Mucilaginibacter paludis DSM 18603: one gene and its partner. The protein of the gene in region 1 interacts with the protein of each later gene in a pairwise test. Links are inferred from orthologs where the notes say so. Each region holds a gene or a part of one and is shown in the gene's direction. Other genes may lie near its edges.

Evidence for each region.
Region 2: the proteins of recJ (region 1) and topB interact in binary tests that used the Escherichia coli proteins (3 or more experiments, as listed by UniProt). The link is inferred for Mucilaginibacter paludis DSM 18603 from one-to-one orthologs.

The regions. Positions count from the first base shown.
Region 1 is NZ_CM001403.1:1,515,262-1,522,517, reverse strand. The notes cover bases 2,647-5,501. They hold recJ (single-stranded-DNA-specific exonuclease RecJ), read left to right. Parts: upstream 2,647-3,142; coding sequence 3,143-4,861; downstream 4,862-5,501. Other genes in these bases: lptB (LPS export ABC transporter ATP-binding protein), read left to right, coding at 4,888-5,501; MUCPA_RS06385 (MBL fold metallo-hydrolase), read right to left, coding at 2,647-3,053. Outside these bases: alpha,alpha-trehalase TreF, read right to left, coding at 1-1,372; MUCPA_RS06395 (antibiotic biosynthesis monooxygenase family protein), read left to right, coding at 1,448-1,771; MUCPA_RS06390 (response regulator), read left to right, coding at 1,867-2,286; more of MUCPA_RS06385, read right to left, coding at 2,283-2,646; more of lptB, read left to right, coding at 5,502-5,625; MUCPA_RS06370 (GH3 auxin-responsive promoter family protein), read left to right, coding at 5,641-7,173. UniProt on the Escherichia coli protein: Single-stranded-DNA-specific exonuclease.
Region 2 is NZ_CM001403.1:8,360,259-8,367,579, forward strand. Bases 1,716-4,635 are described here. They hold topB (DNA topoisomerase III), read left to right. Parts: upstream 1,716-2,211; coding sequence 2,212-4,059; downstream 4,060-4,635. Other genes in these bases: MUCPA_RS35330 (NAD(P)-binding protein), read right to left, coding at 1,716-1,961; MUCPA_RS35340 (glycoside hydrolase family 25 protein), read left to right, coding at 4,090-4,635. In the rest of the region: nifJ (pyruvate:ferredoxin (flavodoxin) oxidoreductase), read right to left, coding at 1-305; more of MUCPA_RS35330, read right to left, coding at 333-1,715; more of MUCPA_RS35340, read left to right, coding at 4,636-4,992; MUCPA_RS35345 (cysteine desulfurase family protein), read left to right, coding at 5,581-6,717; MUCPA_RS35350 (glycoside hydrolase family 2 protein), read right to left, coding at 6,993-7,321.

The DNA.
Region 1 (7,256 bases):
TTTGGGCAAGTGCGGTCTGTCTGTAATTGTTCAGGCCCTCAATTGTCATATATTGTAAAGGTGCCCAGGCATTTGGCCAGTCCCACTGCTGTCCGGTTTTGTTGAGTGTGGTAACCAGGCCACCAGGCTTTAAAAATTGTGATCTTATCGTTTGGCCAACTTTTGCTGCTTGATCCGCAGATGCAATATTAAAAAATAAAGGGACGGTACCCGCCAGCGATTTTACTGAGGTCTGCTTTTTTTGCAGCCAGTTATAATCCATAAACCAGCCTTGCTTTTGGTTCCAGCAGTATTTAATAATGGCTCGTTCTCTTAAAGCGGCTTTGGTTTGGTAGATGGTTGCCGAATCTTGAATACCTTTAAGCTGATAATTGTGGGCAATAACAAGTTCCATGTGGTACATCAGCGCGTTCAGGTCAACCGGGATGATGTCCGTTGTTTTAATTTGGCTAAGATGCTGTCCGTCGGCAAACCAGCGGCTGCTAAAATCCCAGCCGGATTCGGCAGCCGCACGGATGTTCCGGTAAAAATCGCCCGGCTTTTGTTGGGTTTCTTTAGCTGATGATACGTCTTCTACGTACGATTCCTCTCGTGGCTGGTCGCTGCTGTCCCAATATCGGTTCAATACTGTGCCGTCGGCTAATTTTACCGAATGGTTAACTGCCGTTCCTGTCTTTAACTTGTCGGCGCCTTTCATCCAAAAACGGTATTCTGCCAATATAGCTGGTTGATATTTGATCATGACTGAATTACCTTGGTCATGCGCCAGCAGTTCAACCATCATGGAAAAAAACGGCGGTTGCGAACGGGTTAAGTAATAGGTGCGGTTTCCGTTGGGAATAAAGCCGAATTGATGAATCAGGTAGGCAAAGTTATCCACTATGTTGGTCATGGTGCCGGTTTGCTTATCCACTTGCAAGCCCAGCATAGTAAAATACGAGTCCCAGTAGTAAACCTCCCTGAATCTGCCGCCCGGAACAATATAGGGATGTGGCAAAGGGATGAGCGACGATAGGTTATCAGTATCAGCATCGCGGCTCAATACCTGCCACAAGGTATCGATATGTTTGCGCACACCGGCCGAAATATTGCTGTTATAACCCGGGGTGCCTGATGTATATAGCGTAAAATGTTGTTCAATAAATAATTTTAAATTAAAAGCCTTATCGTCCTTATGTTTTAAGTACTGTTGCTCAATTGTTTCGGGCTTTTGTTTAGGTATAGCGTCTACAAAAGTTTTACTATCGCTAAATATTTTGGATATTTGAACCTGTTCAAACAAGCCAGGATACAACATCCTTGGTGATTGATATTGGGCGTAACTATTAACTGTTGTTAATAACAACACTGAATAAATAATTTTTTTGATCATGCCCCGTAAGTTGGTAAATGTATATAATAAACTTGCAGGGGTTTAATTTGTTTCCGATTCGCTGTTTTTCAAGAAATGCAACAATCCTTATTAGCTCACACACCCGAACCCCCTTATTACGCTGTGATATTTTCATCAGTGAAAAATCATGTTGCTGATGGTTACGATGAGATGGCCGCTGAAATGGATAAACTGGTTAGGCAGCAAGATGGTTTTTTGGGTGTAGAGTCTGCCCGGAATGATGTTGGCATCACGGTGTCCTATTGGTCGTCTTTAGATGCGATAAGAAACTGGAAGGCTAATACACAACATTTGCTTGCTCAAAAACTGGGTAGGGAAGAGTGGTACATTAATTACAAAGTAAGAATTTGCCGGATTGAACGCGATTACGAATTCTGACTTCGACTACTTTTAATGTATGGTTGAGCATGAAATTTAATGAAAAATAGTAACTTAGGTAAAACCTTTTAAATAAGGATGACGTATACCACACCATGACGATAAATACTAAAGCTGTAAGTATCCTGCTCGTTGACGATGATGAGATTAATAACTTCATATCAGTTAAGTTGATTAAGAAAACTTTGCTTAACACGGAGATCAGCACTTGTCTGAATGGAAAGTTCGCCATTGACCAGTTGGTAGAGATACAACAAAGAAATCCGGACGAATTGCCGGATTACATTTTACTGGATATTAATATGCCCATTATGAACGGCTGGGAGTTTTTGGACGAATATCAACGGCTTAATATTGACCCCATGGGTAAGAGCAAGATATTTATCATATCATCATCCGTGTTTAATAATGATATTAACAAAGCAAAATCATATTCGCTGGTTAAGGATTTTATATCAAAACCCTTGAGTGTAGATAAAATAAAAGAGGTGCTTAGCCTAACCAATGTTGGTTAAGCCGGTATAATGCTGAAACTTTCATTCTCATATTTAACCTGGGCAACCGTGTTAGTTTTGGAGTGGTAAAACAGGCATGTCCAACCTTCGTCTGCTGCTTTTTTGCCATATTCTTCACGCAGGTTCATCGCCTTGCGTCCATCGTAATCATATTTAGCAACAAATTTCCGGAGTAGTTGCTCGGGTTCGGGCAATTCATCACCACCAAAAAATATCTTCTCGTTATTTTCTGACAATAAAAATACCTGGTGAAACTGGCAATGCCCCCCCGATAGTTGGTACGTAATTCCCTGTTTAAATTCGCCGTCGCCTTCCAGCAAAGTAAAATTGGCCGAACGTTGTAAGGTTTCAAAAATCGGTAAGCGGTACGAAGATGATTTTCCAGAGAAAGCGGTTTCCCACTCGCCCCTTTGTACTATATGTTCCGCGTCTGGAAAAGAGGGCTCCAGTTTACCATTACGTTCAATAACCAATCCGCCGGTATGGTCATAATGCAGGTGCGACATCAGTACCAGGCTTACTTCCTCAGGCTCAAAACCGGCATTGCGAATGTTTTGGTGCAGTATCAATTCGTCCTGGTTATTTTTAAACCCTAAACCGGCATCAAATAAAATTAAATCGCTCTCCGTTTTAACCAAAAAAGGTTGTACATGGATAAACAAAGAGCCTGGCCGCTCGGACGATTTGTGAAAGTTGGGATCAAATGGAATGAACTTTTTGGAAGCATCAACGGAGTAGGAACCTTCTTGTAATGGAAAAATTTGCATTGTATAACAACGGATTGTGAGTAATTAATAAACGAAACGTATTCAATTAATAACTCAATAACTATCTTTACTGTTTCAACAGCTAAGATATGCAAAAAAGGTGGTCGATAAAGAGGAAGCCGGGTGAAGCCGAAATAATAAAATTATCCGCCGAGTTAAATATCGATCCTGTTTTAAGCACCTTGTTATTGCATCGCCAGATCAGCAACCTGGAACAGGCCCGGTATTTTTTTCGCCCTGATATCAACCATCTGCACGATCCCTTCCTGATGAAGGATATGGAAAAGGCTATTTTACGGATAGAACAGGCTTTTGCAGCTGGCGAAAAAATAATGATCTATGGCGATTATGATGTGGATGGAACAACATCGGTTGCTTTGGTTTATAGTTTTTTTAAAAATTACTACCCTAACCTGGACTATTATATTCCCGACCGTTACAAGGAGGGATACGGTATATCAACCCAGGGGATAGATTTTGCGCACCAACATGGGATCAGCTTAATTATAGCACTGGATTGCGGTATTAAATCTGTGGATAAAATTGCTTACGCTAACACTTTGGGTATCGATTTTATTATTTGCGATCACCATACGCCAGGAGAAATTATACCTGATGCTACCGCCGTTCTTGATCCTAAACGCCTTGATTGTGAATATCCTTACAAAGAACTTTCCGGTTGCGGTATAGGCTTTAAGCTGATACAGGCGTATGCCCAAAAGAATAATATTCCGTTTGAGCAACTGATGAGCTACCTGGAGCTGGTTGCCATCAGCATAGCCTGCGATATTGTACATATTACCGGCGAGAACAGGGTATTGGCTCATTACGGTTTAATCAAAATCAATTCGAACCCGTGCATCGGCGTTAAAACCCTGATGCTGGCCGCCGGTAGAACAGAAAACTACACCGTATCGGATATTGTGTTTACCATTGGCCCTCGTATTAACGCGGCCGGGCGCATAGATGATGCCAAACACGCGGTTGAGCTACTGATAGCTTGTACCGATGAAGTGGCAACGGCGAAAGGATCGATTATCAACCTCAAAAATATTGAGCGCAAGGAGCACGATCTCTCCATTACAGATGCCGCCCTGAGCATGATAGACAGCGACCCGGTGATGGTTGCCCGTAAATCAACAGTGGTTTTCAACGCCGATTGGCACAAGGGGGTTATCGGTATTGTAGCATCCCGTTTAACAGAAAAATATTATCGCCCAACCATCGTTTTAACCAAGTCGAACGGACACGTGGCCGGTTCGGCGCGTTCGGTGTATGGGTTTGATTTATACGAGGCTTTATGTGGCTGCAGCGATTTGCTGATCCAGTTCGGCGGCCATAAATATGCAGCAGGCCTCACCATGGCGCCCGAAAATGTGGAAGCTTTTAGCCAGCGGTTTGAAGAGGTAGTTAATGCCACCATTACCGACGAAATGCTGGTGCAGGAAATAAGGATAGATGCCGAACTGAAGTTTAAACAGATTGATGCCAAATTCTTCAGGATATTGAGTCAGTTTGGGCCCTTCGGGCCCGAAAATATGTCGCCGGTTTTCCTCACAAAAAATGTGTATGTTAGCGGCAATGCCACTCTGGTAGGAGCCAACCATATTAAAATGACCGTTATCCAAAATGATTCTGCATCGTTTGATTGCATTGCCTTTAATATGGGCGAATACCTGCCAAAAATAAGCAAGGGGATACCTTTTGATATTTGTTATACCATTGAAGAGAATGTATGGCGCGAGCGCCGCTCTATTCAATTAAATATCAAAGGCATCAAAACTTATGAGGCCATGATTGTTGATTAAATAATAAAACGAGGATTACAACTGTAATGATTTTACGCGCTGATAATTTAGTTAAGAAATATAAACAACGGATTGTTGTTAACGATGTTTCGTTTAGTGTTGCCCAGGGAGAAATAGTTGGATTGCTTGGCCCTAACGGCGCTGGTAAAACAACCTCGTTTTACATGATTGTAGGTTTAATTAAGCCCAACGAAGGTAAAATATTTTTAGAAGATGAGGAGATTACGGGCGATGCCATGTACCGCCGGGCGCAAAAAGGTATAGGCTACCTGGCTCAGGAAGCCTCTGTCTTCCGTAAGTTATCCGTTGAAGATAATATTAAGGCCGTGTTAGAAATGGGTAAGCTTAGCCCGGCCAAACAAAAGGATAAGCTGGAAGAATTGATAGACGAGTTTAGCCTGCATAAGGTACGTAAAAACCGTGGCGACCTGCTATCCGGTGGTGAGCGCCGCCGTACCGAAATTGCGCGTGCCCTGGCTGCCGAACCTAAGTTTATTTTGCTGGATGAGCCTTTTGCCGGGGTTGACCCGATAGCTGTGGAAGAGATACAAGCTATGGTTGCTAAACTACGCCACCGTAATATTGGTATCTTGATAACCGACCACAACGTGCAGGAAACACTATCCATTACCGATAGGGCTTATCTGCTTTTTGAGGGTAAGATACTGGAATCGGGCGTGCCCGAAGTTTTGGCAGCCAACGAGATGGTAAGGAAAGTTTACCTGGGTGCCAACTTTGTATTGAAAAGAAAAACCTTTGCCTGACCAAGCTAAACGGCCATGACGATAATCAATTCGGTATTTACCTGGTTCATGAAAAAGCGCATCCACCAGATAGAACTTTTTCAAAAATTCCCTAACGAAGTACAGGCAGAATGGTTTGAACAGTTGATAGCCAGTGCCGAAAATACCGAATGGGGCAAACAGTACCATTACCGTAATATTGAAAATGTAAGTCAGTTTAAGCAGCGCGTACCTATTCAAACCTATGATACGCTGAAGCCTTATATTGAGCGCATGATTAAGGGCGAACAGAATATCTTGTGGCCATCAGAAATAAGGTGGTTTGCCAAATCATCTGGCACCACAAACGACAGGAGTAAGTTTATCCCGGTAAGCGAGGAATCGTTAGAGGAATGCCATTTTAAGGGCGGCAAGGATATGCTTACCCTGTATTTTAATAACCGCCCCGATGCTAAGATATTTACGGGGAAGGCGCTTACTTTAGGTGGCAGCCACCAGATCAGCAATTTAAGCAGCGCAACATCCTACGGTGATTTATCGGCTGTGCTGATCAATAATTTACCCTTATGGGCCGAGTTTTACCGCACGCCCGACATATCAATAGCCCTGCTGGAAAACTTTGAAGAAAAAATTGAGAAAATTGCCTGGGCAACCAAAGGCGAAAATGTAACCTGTATTAGCGGTGTACCCACCTGGAACATTGTTTTATTTAAACGCGTACTCGAGATTACCGGCAAAAGCAACCTGTTGGAGGTATGGCCCAACCTGGAACTTTATTTTCACGGCGCGGTTAACTTTGGGCCTTATCGCGAGCAGTTTAAAAAGTTGATTCCCAACGATACCATGTATTACCTGGAAACCTACAACGCTTCCGAAGGTTTCTTCGGTTTGCAGGATTTGGAAGAGCCCGGAGACATGCTGCTGATGCTTGATTATGGCATATATTATGAGTTTTTGCCCTTAGAAAATCTATACGACGATCAGCCTGAAACCCTGACTTTAGATCAGGTAGAACTGGGTAAAAATTATGCGCTCATCATTAGTACCAACGCGGGTTTGTGGAGGTACCAGATAGGCGACACCATCCGCTTTACCAATTTATCGCCCTACCGCATCCAGGTTACCGGGCGTACCAAACATTTTATCAATGCTTTTGGCGAGGAGGTGATCATCGATAATGCCGAAAAGGCACTCAGCGAAGCCTGCCGACAAACCGGCGCCATTATTCGCGAATATACCGCCGCACCGATCTATTTTTCGGATGATAAGGCAGGCGGGCATGAGTGGATTATCGAGTTTGAAAAAAAACCCGCGGAATTTGACCGCTTTGTTGACCTGCTGGACGAAACCCTGCGCCAGGTAAACTCCGACTACGATGCCAAGCGATTTAAGGATCTGGCCCTTCGCCGCCCCCTGGTACATAGCGCCCCCGCCGATACCTTTTTTAACTGGATGAAAGCCAGGGGCAAATTGGGCGGCCAAAATAAAGTACCCCGACTGGCTAACAACCGGGAATACGTTGACTCGTTATTGAAAATGATGGTTAACGTGCAAGACTATAGCTATTGAGGTTGATTGTGCCTATGGGTTAAGCTTTTACAACTTTCAAAGGAGTTGTCAATGCCTTAAATATTACAATTTCTCAATTACCT
Region 2 (7,321 bases), 6.8 Mb from region 1 along the record:
TTATACATATTGGGCAGCATCAGCAACAAGCCTTGCGAGGCCGTAAAGGTGGTAGTAAGCGCGCCGGTTTGCAACGAGCCGTGTACAACGCCTGCCGCGCCGCCTTCGCTTTGCATTTCTATTACATCCGGAACGTTTCCCCAGATATTAGTTTTACCCGCTGAACTCCACTCATCCGTCAGCTCGGCCATGGTTGAGGCCGGTGTAATAGGGTATATAGCACATACTTCGTTAACACGGTAGGCCACATAAGTAACGGCTTCATTTCCGTCCAGTGTGGCAATTTTTGGCAAATTATTGCTCATCTTAAATTTCTTTTAAAAAGGTAATCATTAATTCCCGGCTACAAGCGCTATGGCATGGCAAGGGCATTGCTCATAACAGATAGCGCAACCTGTGCATTCATCATAATTGAAAGCATAACGCTTACCCTTCCCCAGTTTGATAACGGCCTGTTGCGGGCAGGCGCCAAAGCAACCATCGCACTCAAAACAATTTCCGCACGACAGGCATCGCTGGGCTTCAAACCGGGCTTCTTTTTCTGTCAATCCGTTAATTACCTCATCAAAACTATCAACCCTGGTGGCCGATGACAGGGCACCCTGTTTGGTTTTTGGCGCGTAGGTATTATACCAGCGGTGCAAGCCCTCAAAACCCACCACGGGGTGTTTGGCCGCAGGCTGATAAGGTATGCCCATTAAATAACCATTGATATTGCGGGCGGCAGTTTTGCCGTGCCCTAAAGCTATGGTAACGCTACGCTCACCCGGCACCATATCGCCACCGGCAAATATGCCTTTGCCACCTGTCATCATATCCGGGCCAACAACTACGCTGCCATCGCGTTTAAAGGCAATGCCGGTAACGTTTTTTAAAAAGCCTGTATCGGCATCCTGGCCTAAAGCCAATATCAGATTATCAGCCTCCAGGGTTTCAAACTTGCCGGTTGGCACGGGTTTTCCGTCAACCAGTTCCATTACTTCAACCACAAAACCATCCTGATCCATCTCTTTAATGGTTCGTAACCAGTTGATTTGCACTCCTTCGTCCAAAGCTTCCTGTGCTTCAAAATCATGCGCGCGCATATGATCGCGGTCGCGGCGGTAAATGATCATCGCTTCTGATGCGCCGAGCCTTTTAACGGTGCGCGCAGTATCCATGGCGGTATTACCGCCTCCATATATAGCTACCCGGCGGCCAAGCTTGGGTGCCTCCCCCGCTTCTACTTGTTTTAAAAAGCTTACGGCATCCAGTATCTTCCCGGCATCTCTGCCGGGAATGTCAATTTTACGGGATAACTGGGTACCTATAGCCACAAATACAGCATCAAAGTTGCCTTCGTTTTTTTCTTTCAATATATCCTCAACCTTGTGATTGTAGATGATAGAAACGCCCATCTGCCTTATCCGTTCCACTTCCAGCTCCAGCTCGGTTCTGGGTAGCCTGTATGCGGGGATGCCAAAATGCATCATCCCCCCAGGTAAGGGCCCCGCTTCATGAATCTCGGCATAATGCCCCATCATCGTCAAATGATAAGCTGCTGCCAGGCCGCTTGGCCCCGCGCCGACAATTAAAACACGTTTGCCTGTAGCGGCAACAGCGGGTTCAACTTTCCAACCCTGCTTCAAGGCTTCATCACCCAAAAACCGTTCTACGGCATGTATACTTACCGTGCTATCCATTTGCGCCCTGTTACACTTATCCTCGCAGGTATGGTAGCATACCCTGCCGCAAACGGCCGGTAACGGATTGTTTTCCATAATTACCCGCCACGCGGCTTCATATTTAGCTTCCTGAGCAAGGGATAACCAGGCCTGTATATTCTCTCCGGTCGGGCAACTTTGGTTGCAGGGCGGTAACATATCAATATATACCGGGCGTTGTTTCCTCACCGGGCCAGTCCCCTCGCTATGATCATGGAGATCAGCAGGATTAGTTATGTCATGAAGTTTATTAATCATATGGTAAAATTATCAGCTCTGGTTGGCTGCGTACATGTGCCTTATCACCACCAAAACTGATTGCGATCATATATTGCGCCCGTTTTTTATCACAATACCCTTAACACGAAAATTAGTTGATGCAGATCACTTTTCTTTTGCCCCGGATCATGCTATCATCCGCTGCTTATACTTAAGTCCAAGGCTATATTTCATCTACCTTTCCACAATTGTTGCACGGCCCTGTTCCTTTGGCTAATTTCGGCCTCTTATGAAAGTGATCATTGCCGAGAAGCCTTCTGTTGCGCGCGAGATAGCCAAAGTGTTTGGGGCTACCACCAAAAAAGATGGTTATATGGAAGGTAAGGGCTATACCTTTACCTGGGCCTTTGGCCATTTGCTGCAACTTGCACCACCCCAGGAATACGGTTTTTACGGCTGGAATGTACAAAACCTGCCTATGCTGCCTGCAAAATTTAAACTATCCATTCGCAAGGTAAAAACCAAGGACGGCATTGTAGAAGACCCTTCGGTTAAAAAACAACTGGCTACCATACAAGCCTTGTTTGATGAAGCTACAGAAATTATTGTTGCTACGGATGCCGGGCGCGAGGGCGAGCTGATCTTCCGCTATATTTATTATTACTTAAAATGTAAAAAGCCTTTTAAACGACTGTGGATATCATCGCAAACGGATGAAGCGATTAAAGAAGGCTTCAGGAACCTGAAGCCGGGCACTGATTATGATACGCTGTTTAACTCTGCACATTGCCGCTCACAGTCCGACTGGCTCGTTGGCATGAATGCCACACAAGCGCTAAGCCTTTCATCTGGAACCCGCGCGGTGTTATCGCTCGGCAGGGTACAAACCCCTACCCTGGCGATGATTTGCTCCCGATACCTGGAGAACCGAAACTTTGTACCCGAACTTTTTTACCAGGTGGCCATTCAACCTGATAAAGACGGGCAGGTATTTAAAGCGGTATCCGTAAAAAACTTTAAAACAAAGGAAGAAGCGCAAGCTATACTTGATTTAGTTGAAGATGTAGGCTCCGGTTTCCCCCAGGGCGGCCATATCCTGAATGTGGAAGCCAAGCCCCGCAAGGAACCGCCACCGCTACTGCACGACCTGAGCAGTTTACAACAGGAGGCCAACAAGCGTAAAGGATTTACCGCCGAGCAAACTTTAAACCTACTGCAAGGCCTGTACGAAAGCAAATTAGTAACCTACCCGCGTACCGGTAGCCGCTATATTGGGGACGATGTGTTTGCGGGTGTACCTGCACTAATTGACCATTTTAAGGCCCACGCCGACTTTGGTAAGCAGGCCACACTACTATCAACGGCAAAACTGAACAAACGCAGCGTTAACGCCAAAAAAGTGACTGACCACCACGCTATATTACCAACCGGAGAGCCCGCTCATCAACTGATGCCGGATAAACAGGCCATTTACGACCTGGTGGTAGGGCGTATGCTGGAAGCCTTTAGTCAGGACTGTATTAAAGAGGTTACCAAGATCACGGTGCAATCGGGCTCGCTTTTTACGGCGAGCGGTACTGTGATCCATACCGCGGGATGGCGCGCGGTTTTCAATGAGACGGATGATGAGAAGAAGGATGAAGAAAATGCTACACTACCTAAAGTACAGGCAGGCGAAAACTTGCCTGTGATTGATAAAGCCCTGCTTGAAAAACAAACCAAACCCAAGCCGCTATATAATGAAGCCAGTTTATTGAAGGCCCTTGAAACTGCCGGTAAAGAAATTGATGACGAGGAGTTGCGTTATGCGATGAAAGACAGTGGCCTGGGCACGCCGGCAACACGGGCAGCAATGATTGAAACTTTGCTGAAACGGAACTACATCTCGAGAGAGAAAAAAAACCTGGTACCTACCGAAACCGGCCTGGCCGTTTACCATGTGGTAAAGCATCAGCAGATAGCACAGGCCGAACTAACCGGCAACTGGGAAAAACGGCTTGAAGAGATTCGCGGCGGCGCATCGGTTGCTGATTTCCAGGAAGAGATTAAAGCTTATACGCGTACCATAACCAAAGAATTGCTCCAAACAGGAAAAAGCCTGGTGATCAAACCTACGGAAAAGGTGCTGGCCAAATAATTTGATTAACGTTTTTTGTATTTTTGCAAAGTGACAACCCCGCCCCGTAAACCCGCTGCCAAAACACCTCCAGTAAAAAAAACAGTTGCGCCTAAGCGAACAGTAAAACCCAAGGCACCTGCTAAAAAGCCTGTTAAAAAACATGGTATAACCGAGTTGAAAATTATAGCCGCCGTGGTGGTGCTCATACTGGCCTCTCCTTTTTACTATCGCTACATTACCAACGGATTTAGTTCGTTGTGGCATTGGATAAACGATATTGGCGAGGATATTAACTACCGGCATTACAAAAGCTTCAATGTACACGTATCAGAAAAATACAGCATTCATGGTATTGACGTATCTTACGCGCAGGGTAAAATAGACTGGCAAAAAGTGAAGCAGATGGAAGAAAACGGATTGCACGTTAGCTTCGCTTTTATTAAAGCTACCGAGGGCGAGAATTTTGTTGACTCGTACTTCCAGCGTAACTGGCGCGAGGCTGCCAAAACCGGTATCATTTGCGGTGCTTACCATTACTTTAGGCCGGGCAAAAGCGGAAAGCTACAGGCAAAACTATTTTTAAAAACCGTTAAACTCGAAAAAAATGATTTGCCCTTGGTAGTGGATGTAGAACAGCTTGACGGAGTTGCCCCCGAACAAATGCGCGTTACCTTAAATGATTTTTTTGCCACCATACGGCATAAAACCTATATTAAACCTATCATTTATTCGGGCCTGAGTTTTTACCAGGATTACCTCAAGGGCTATTATGACGAATATCCACTATGGATAGCCCACTATGATAAACCCGAAACGGATGTTAACCGGGCCGCCAACTGGCAATTTTGGCAGCACACCAGCAAAGCAACCGTTAACGGCATTCATCATGTGGTTGACTTTGACACCTTTAAAGGCGATAGCGTAGCTTTTAGAAAGCTATTGAAGCCATAGCGCTATGGCAAGATGGCTTATCCAGGAGTTAGTTAATTAATGGGAATTATGGTACGAGTTTGAAATTCATTGAGCTCAGGCATGATACGATTCAGTTTTACAGCAAGCAAGCATTGCAGCATACTTGAGAGAAGCATGTACTGTTCGGATTCATTCAGGCTATATGTTCTCCCCCCGCTCCAACTGATACTTAATTACCTTACAGCCTGTTGTATAAAGAGCATCAATTATCTATCTGCTTAATAGCAGCAACATCCCTCTGTGTTTACATCCCGATCCATTTAAGCTCTAAAAGCAAAAAATAAAATACTTTCACAAATATATATAAAATCTATAGACTTTATATATATTTGTATGGTCATTCAAATGGAATGCTTGTTCTTTATATACTTATCCAGAAAGACTGAGGGAATGGCCCGATGAAGTCTTAGCAACCTGTACAGCTCTTGCTGCTAAAAGGTGCTAACTCCTACCCCATCAATACGCGGGGGAAAGATAAGTTGACAGTATATTTTACTGGTCATCAAGCTGCTGCCGCTTTCCGGATAAGTTAATACATGTAGTTTAACTTATAAAACATTATCAACAATGAAAATTTACCTGGATAACGCCGCCACCACCCCGCTTGAACCACAAGTTTTTGAAGCCATGACTCCCTTTTTGTTAAATCATTTCGGTAATCCCTCTTCACAGCATCATCATGGCAGAGAAGTTAAAAGCGCAATTGAAGAAAGCAGAAAAATTATTGCCCAGCAGATTAACGCATTGCCCGAAGAAATCATTTTCACCTCAGGAGGAACTGAAGCAGATAATATTGCCATCCTTTCTGCTGTACAATTTGGCGCTGTTAAACATGTCATCACCACAAGTATGGAACATCATGCCGTTTTAAACACGTTAGAGGCTTTAAGAGTTAAAGGTGATATTCAAATCAGTTTTGTTAAAAACGATGAGAAGGGAAACCTGGATTATGCCGGTTTAGAGTTGCTCCTCAGAACCAAATCGCGCAGCCTGGTTTCTATTATGCATGCCAATAACGAAATAGGCAATATCAATGACATTGAAAGGATAGCCTTGCTTTGTGAAAAATATGATGCCTTGTTTCATACCGATACCGTTCAGACTATGGGCCACTACCGCTTTAATTTGAAACAGTGCAAAATTCATTTCCTAACCGCTTCTGCCCATAAATTCCACGGACCCAAAGGTATTGGTTTTTTATATTTCAGGAAAGGACTCAAATTAACACAACTGATTAAGGGCGGAGGACAGGAAAACAGTTTAAGGGCCGGAACGGAGAATATCGCAGGTATTGTTGGGCTGGCTTCGGCTTTAAAAATTGCTAACCTGCACCTCAAACGCGACCACGATTATATCTTATCCATCAAACGATATTTAAAAAAGCGGTTAGTTGATGTTATTCCGGATATAAAGTTTAATGGAAACTCATCCGACGACGACCAAAGTTTGTATACCGTACTGAGCGTAAACTTTCCGTACTGTTGTGCGTATCCTGACCTGCTGCGCCATTTAGACCAATCGGGCATATCTGTATCGGGCGGCAGCGCCTGTTCCAAAGGTGCTGCATCACATGTGTTGGAAGCTGTTGGTATCCCTGTACAATACGATACTGTCCGTTTCTCTTTCAGTAAATTGAATACACTACAGGAAATTGATTACGTTATCCAGGTATTATCAAGTATATACCAAACTGTGGCGGCTTAGGTAACATAACGGATACTATTGGGTCGCAAACCAACAGCAAGAACATCACATAATTAAAAGAAACGAAGCAATCGCACTAAGGCTTACCTGCGCCAGATAGTCGGCGGTTGCTTCGCTTGTCCTATCACAATTTCTCACACAAAAAAAGGATGTCGTTGTCAGCTGGCCGAGGCTCACCGTAGTAGCCTTTGTTACGCTAACCATCAGACGACGACGCTTCTTAAGATTCAGAAATAAAGTTCCACACTCACTATCAATAATTTAGAGGAAAATCACTATTGAACTAAACTTACAACCGAACCATCTAACCCCTTTGCCTCAGCTTTGATTGTAAGCACCTTACCCAATTTTTTTATTTTAAGTAAAGCCGTAGCTATACCGGCCTCGGCTTTTACAGATGGCTGACCAATAATCTGAGCATCTCCGTCTACAGAAAAATCTACCTGAGGATTAGCATCCGGTACAACCGTTCCCTTATCATCAACCACACTGGCATAAACAAAAATCACATCGTTGTCACTTGCTCCTTTTCCGCTGTAATCAAAGGTCAATTTAATGGCCGCCGGTTTACCCGCAGTTTCGCGCGTGCTTTCAATTGTCTTTT